2 linked regions of the Sporocytophaga myxococcoides DSM 11118 genome follow. Each later gene encodes a partner of the first gene's protein in a complex. Links are inferred from orthologs where the notes say so. Each region holds a gene or a part of one and is shown on either strand. Other genes may lie near its edges. The genes, in order: mnmG and mnmE.

Region 1 (3,247 bases):
AACATGCTTACATAATAGCTGTCGAATTTCATTGGTTTTGTTTCGATCAGTTGAAATCCTGTTTGAGTTAGCAAATTGTTAAGAGCTGTCTTTGAGAAATGATAAAGATGTCTTGGAACATCATAAGCTGCCCAAGTTTCCTGGTAATATTTTGAGTCATTAGACTCCAAATTGGGAACCGCTATGATTAGTGTTCCATCTTCTTTTATTAGTTCCTTTATTTTTGTTATTGCTTTAACGGGATCATGTATATGCTCAAGGACGTGCCAAAGAGTGATTACATTATATTCTTTTATGGCTTTTATTTCATTTATGTTTCCATAAATTTCTTTTCCCGTAAGATCTTTGGCCTTTTGTCTGGCTCCATTATCAGGTTCTGTACCTGTTATTCTCCATCCATTTTCCTGACACTTCTTAAGAAAGTATCCTGTTCCACATCCTATATCAAGTAGGTTTCCTGGTTTGGAATATTTGTTTATTAACTCAAGTTTAGCATTAAGAGTTATTTTTCTTATTCGATGGTAGATTGCATTAATTATACCTTTCTTAGAATCTGTATGCGATACATATTTTTCGGATTGGTAGTATCTTCCTATGTTCTCTTCATCAGGTTGTGGTGAAGTGATGTTGAGTTTACACTTAGGGCATTCTAATAAGTTAAATTTCTCCTGTGTAATAGAGTAATCTTTAATGTTTAATTTAAGTCCTAATCCTGTAGAATGACAAACAGGGCATGAGGTAATCTCTTTCATTTTATTTTCCTAGATAAATCATTAGGACAGAAATGTCAGATGGAGTTATTCCACTTATTCGTGATGCTTGTCCTAGTGTTTTTGGTTTAATTCTTTTTAACTTTTCCCTTGCTTCTGCAGATAGAGCAACCAAACTATCGTAATTCATGGATTCATTTATTTGAAAGTTTTCCATGTTTGTCATTTTCTTAGCCAGTGCTTCTTCCTTCTGAATATAGCTTTCATATTTTACTTCTATAGAAGTTTGCTCAACTATGTCATCGCTATATTTAGAGATTAGATTATTTGTATCTTCATTGATATTTGCCAAGTCTTTTATATCAAGATCTGGTCGTTTTATCAGGTTAAGATATGTTGCCTTTTCTCTTATTTGGGCACTTCCTAGTTCTTCTAATCTGGAGTTGATTTGTTCTGGCTGGAATTTAAATGCTTTTAATTGTTCGGTTAGATCTGAAACGCCTTTTTTCTTTTCCTTCATTTTTTCAAATCTTTCTCTGCTTGCAAGTCCTAATGCATATCCTTTTGCAGTTAATCTTAGATCTGCATTATCTTGACGAAGTAGTATTCTATATTCTGCTCTTGAAGTAAACATTCTATATGGTTCTTCTGTGCCTTTATTTACCAGATCGTCAATTAAGACTCCTATATATGCTTCTGATCTTCCAAGAATAAACTCTTCCTTTTCATGGACTTTATTATGAGCGTTTATTCCTGCAATTAAACCTTGGCATGCTGCTTCTTCATATCCTGTTGTTCCATTGATTTGCCCGGCAAAGTATAGGTTTTCCAGGATCTTTGTTTCAAGAGTTAGCTTTAATTGGGTAGGTGGGAAATAATCGTATTCTATTGCATACCCAGGTCTGAACATTTTTACATTCTCAAATCCAGGGATTAGTTTTAAAGCGTTGTATTGTACATCTTCAGGTAATGAGGTAGAGAAACCATTGACATATATTTCTACAGTATTCCATCCTTCTGGTTCTACAAATATCTGGTGTCTCTCCTTATCCGCAAATCTGTTTATTTTATCCTCTACAGATGGACAATATCTAGGGCCTAATCCTTTTATCCTCCCAGTATACATTGGAGATTTATCAAATCCTGTCTTTAATACTTCATGTACATCTTTATTTGTATAGGTTATGTAGCAACTTCTCTGTGCTTTTGGCGCTGATGTTTCTTCTGAATAGGAGAATTTACCAGGATTTTCATCACCTTTTTGTTCTTCCATTCTTTGATAGTTGAGAGATCTACCATCTATTCTTGGTGGAGTTCCTGTTTTCATTCTTCCTGCTTCAAATCCTAATTCAACAAGTTGTTCTGTTATTCCTGTTGCGGCCTTTTCTGCGGTTCTTCCTCCTCCAAACCTTTTTTCTCCAATATGTATTATACCATTTAAGAATGTACCATTAGTTAGAACTACTGATTTGGCTTTTATTTCAATACCCATTCCTGTCCTAACTCCTACTACCCTGCCATCCTTTACAAGAAGTCCGCTAATCATTTCTTGCCAGAAGTCTACATTAGGTGTTCTTTCCAGAGTCAATCTCCATTCTTCAGCAAATTTCATTCTATCATTTTGACTTCTTGGGCTCCACATTGCAGGTCCTTTAGATCTATTTAGCATCCTGAATTGGATCATTGATTTATCGGATATAATACCCGACTGCCCACCTAAAGCATCTATTTCTCTTACAATTTGCCCTTTTGCCACTCCTCCCATTGCAGGATTACAAGACATTTGAGCTATTGTTTGCATGTTCATTGTTGCTAATAATACTGTTGATCCCATATTGGCAGCAGCAGCAGCAGCTTCACATCCGGCATGACCTGCACCTACAACAATTACATCGTATTCTTTAAACATTCTATGAAATTGATTTTATGTTCCACGTGGAACATAGTTTGATTATTTCGTTATTAACTCTATTAGCCAGAAATTAGTCCAAGTAGAGTTTTTAGTTTATTATATTTTATGTTCCACGTGAAACATCTGTTATCGAAATCTTTGTTAGATTTTATTGGTAGAGATGTTCCACGTGGAACTTTAATTAGTTTTGTTATTTTGTTCCACGTGGAACATTGTATTTTGTGTTTAGGAGGGTGACGTATTTGTTTTCTTTTTCCCTCATTAGATTTTTCTCTTCTTCCTTTTTGTCTTTGTATCCGCAGAGATGTAATACGCCGTGAATTAAAACTCTGTAAAGCTCCAATTGGAACGTTGTTTCGAATCTTGTTGCATTATCTCTTATTCTTTCAATACTAATGAATATATCCGATTCGATTAAAGTTCCATCAGAATTATCAAAAGTGATAATATCTGTTAGAGTTTTATGGTTAAGGTAATCCTTGTTGAGTTCTAAAAGATAATTATCAGAACAGAAAATATAGTTGATATATCCAATGGATTTCTTCTCCTTTTTTGCCACCTCTTTTATCCATTGGATAATTTGTTCTTTGTGTAAAAAGCGAAAGGATATATCTTCTTTATGGAA
Region 2 (3,291 bases), on another replicon or contig:
CCTTATGAGCATGGTTTCCCTGGCAACGGTAGCCAGCTTTGAATCAGTAGGAGCAATTCTGGTTGTAGCTTTTTTGATTGTTCCGGCAGCCACCGCTTACCTTCTTACTGACCGTTTTGAATTAATGCTAATTTTGGCTGCAGTATTCGGTATTATTAGTTCAATTTCAGGTTATGTTTTAGCCTCTCAGATTGACGGATCAATAGCAGGTGCAATGGCTACAATGACAGGTTTAATATTTGCCATTGCCTTTATATTTTCACCAAGGTATGGACTAATGAGAAAAAAACAGCGACTGGACAAAATTGGAATGATCATTGATGAAAGTAAAGTTTAGAATTTTCAATAATCTTATTGATAATTTGTACAAACAGGATTTCAGAAAGTTTACGAAAACTAAATCCTTAATATTTCGGTTACCTTTAGAGTTTTTTCTAAATATATTCAGATGAAAAAAGTATTGATAATTTCTGCACTTTCCATTAGTGCATTTCTTTCAGGATTCACTATTCTACATAAATCATCCGGTAATACAACCAACATTTCGCCAAAGTATCCAAATAAGAATGAGGAAGTTAAATGGCTTAGCTATGATGAGGCAGTTAAACTGAATGCTAAAAAACCAAAGAAAATATTTATAGATGTTTATACTGACTGGTGCGGATGGTGCAAAAAAATGGATAAAGCAACGCTAAGCGATCCCAAAATTGCCGGTTATCTGAATAAAAAATATTATGCTGTAAAACTGAATGCAGAAAGCAGCAAAATGATAAAATACAAAGGAAAAGATATTTCAGAAAGAGACCTTGCCAGAAGTATCTTTAATGCAACCGGTTATCCTACGACAGTATATCTTGACAGCAATGAAAACCTCCTTTCTCCTGTTCCGGGCTATTTGGATGTTGATATTTTGGATAAAATTTTACATTATTACGGAGAGGAACATTATAAGACTAAAACCTGGGAGCAATTTCAGCAATCTTATAGTCCCGATGCCAACTAACCCCTTTTAAGTGGAACCCCATAGTACTAACATAGAAAGTGAAGACACAATTGCCGCTCTTGCCACCGCTTCAGGTGTAGGTGCCATTGCGGTAATCAGGATATCTGGTAAAGAAGCCATTCCTGTAACACAAAAGATATTTAAAGGTAAAGATTTAACAACTGCTGCATCTCACACTATTCATTTCGGAACCATACGGGATGGAGAGAAAATTTTAGATGAAGTAGTTGTTTCTCTTTTTAAAGGTCCTAACTCCTTTACCAGAGAAGATGTCATTGAAATTTCCTGCCACGGTTCGGAGTATATCGTAAAACAACTCCTTCAACTGCTAATCCGAAAAGGTGTAAGACTTGCCAAACCCGGAGAATTTACCAAAAGAGCATTCTTAAACGGTCGTTTCGACCTGGCTCAGGCAGAAGCGATTGCAGATCTTATATATTCTGAAACAGAAGCTGCTCACCAAGCTGCTATGAATCAGATGAGAGGTGGTTTTTCGCTTGAAATAAAAAAACTAAGAGAACAACTAATCAACTTTGCATCCCTTATAGAGCTGGAACTTGACTTCAGTGAAGAAGATGTAGAGTTTGCCGACAGGTCTCAATTAAAAAATCTTATTTATGAGATTAAAAGAGTAATTGATCATCTGATCAGCTCTTTTGATGTCGGTAATGTTATCAAAAACGGTGTACCAACTGTCATTGCAGGTAAACCCAATGCGGGAAAATCTACTCTTCTCAATGTATTGCTCAATGAAGAAAGAGCAATAGTTTCTGAAATACCAGGCACTACCCGTGACTTTATTGAAGATGAAATGGTTCTGGAAGGAATTCGTTTCCGCTTTATTGACACAGCAGGACTGAGGGATTCCTCTGACAAAATTGAATCTATCGGTATTGAACGGACCAAGCAAAAGATGAAGCAAGCGAGCCTCATCATTTACATGTTTGATGTTAATTCAACTTCTGAAAAAGAGCTTAAAGAAAATCTTCTCGAATTAAAAAGCTATAATATCCCTCTCGTAGTGGTTGGTAACAAGATTGACAAGGATAAGTCCAACATTATTGAATTCAGAAATTTTGATGGCATCATCTTTATTTCTGCTGCTATGAAGGTGGGCATTGAAGAACTGAAAGCAAACCTTGTGGAAATGGTAAACTTTGCCAACTTTAAAACAGGTAATGTCATTGTCACCAATGTTCGCCACTATGAAAGTCTTGTAAAGTCCAGGGATTCATTAAAAGCAGCTCTGGAAGCACTGGATGATGGCATCTCTGGTGAGCTGCTTGCTCAGGATATCCGAAGCTCCTTAATATACCTTGGCGAGATAACAGGGGAAATAACGACTGATGACTTACTCGGGAATATTTTCAGTAAGTTCTGTATCGGAAAGTAATATGTAGATATATCTAATAAAAAGACCAGCTTCTGATAGCTGGTCTTTTTATTTCTTTCAGTGCGTTTCAATATCTAAGGATCTATAGTTTAACTATAATTAAACATCCCTCCTATAGAGCTTCATCATCCTTATCACTCAGCTTACCTTTAGGCTTAACCTCCTTAAATAAACCTCCCTTGGGATCCAGATAACCTTTATTGGAAATAGGTGTCAGTAATAATAAAACAAGAAAATTTACAATACAAAGAATAAGAGAGATCTCTGCTCTACCGAATCCTATACACATACCGATAGCAGCTGTATTCCAGATACTGGCTGAAGTCACAATCCCCTGAACATCCCCCTTTTCTTTTATAATCATTCCTCCCCCAATAAAGCCAAGCCCACTGAGCATCCCCTGCATCGTACTTCCAAGTATTGAAGGATCTCCGTTGCTAAGACTTACTCCTTTGGCCAATATTACAAAGCCGCAACTTGCCATAGATACTATGGGAAATGTACGAAGTCCTATACTATTTACGCCCTTCCCTCTTTCCCATCCAATTGGTATTCCTAAAATCAAAGCAATAAATATCAGTAATAGTGAATGGCCAAAGGTCTTTAAACTAAAGCCAACAAATTGAATAGGTTCATCAATAAATTCCATAGGTGTTTTATTTTGTTATGGCCAAGCGTAATCTACCAACTTCAAAAGATAATCCAATTGATCTGTCCCCAGTTGAATTTATAGTAATATCAATACTTGTGTTTATGACAAATGTTCATATCTCTGTACTGGAAATCCTATTTTATTCTTTTTAATTTATCCCTTACTTCTATTAATGCAGGCTTTGCTAAAACTTGTCTCTTAGATTCAAGCCTTAATCAACTATGAAAAAGAACATGTGCACAA

Evidence for each region.
Region 2: the proteins of mnmG (region 1) and mnmE are in contact, whole or in part, in a solved structure (PDB 9HIP), measured with the Escherichia coli proteins. The link is inferred for Sporocytophaga myxococcoides DSM 11118 from one-to-one orthologs.

The regions. Positions count from the first base shown.
Region 1 is NZ_AUFX01000004.1:661,598-664,844, forward strand. What follows is about bases 187-3,093. They hold mnmG (tRNA uridine-5-carboxymethylaminomethyl(34) synthesis enzyme MnmG), read right to left. Parts: upstream 2,620-3,093; coding sequence 754-2,619; downstream 187-753. Other genes in these bases: K350_RS0105750 (class I SAM-dependent methyltransferase), read right to left, coding at 187-752; ybeY (rRNA maturation RNase YbeY), read right to left, coding at 2,813-3,093. Also shown: more of K350_RS0105750, read right to left, coding at 1-186; more of ybeY, read right to left, coding at 3,094-3,247. UniProt on the Escherichia coli protein: NAD-binding protein involved in the addition of a carboxymethylaminomethyl (cmnm) group at the wobble position (U34) of certain tRNAs, forming tRNA-cmnm(5)s(2)U34.
Region 2 is NZ_AUFX01000011.1:281,982-285,272, forward strand. The notes cover bases 254-3,204. They hold mnmE (tRNA uridine-5-carboxymethylaminomethyl(34) synthesis GTPase MnmE), read left to right. Parts: upstream 254-1,013; coding sequence 1,014-2,396; downstream 2,397-3,204. Other genes in these bases: K350_RS0115200 (metal ABC transporter permease), read left to right, coding at 254-337; K350_RS29005 (thioredoxin family protein), read left to right, coding at 449-1,003; K350_RS29010 (MgtC/SapB family protein), read right to left, coding at 2,509-3,045. In the rest of the region: more of K350_RS0115200, read left to right, coding at 1-253. UniProt on the Escherichia coli protein: Exhibits a very high intrinsic GTPase hydrolysis rate. Involved in the addition of a carboxymethylaminomethyl (cmnm) group at the wobble position (U34) of certain tRNAs, forming tRNA-cmnm(5)s(2)U34.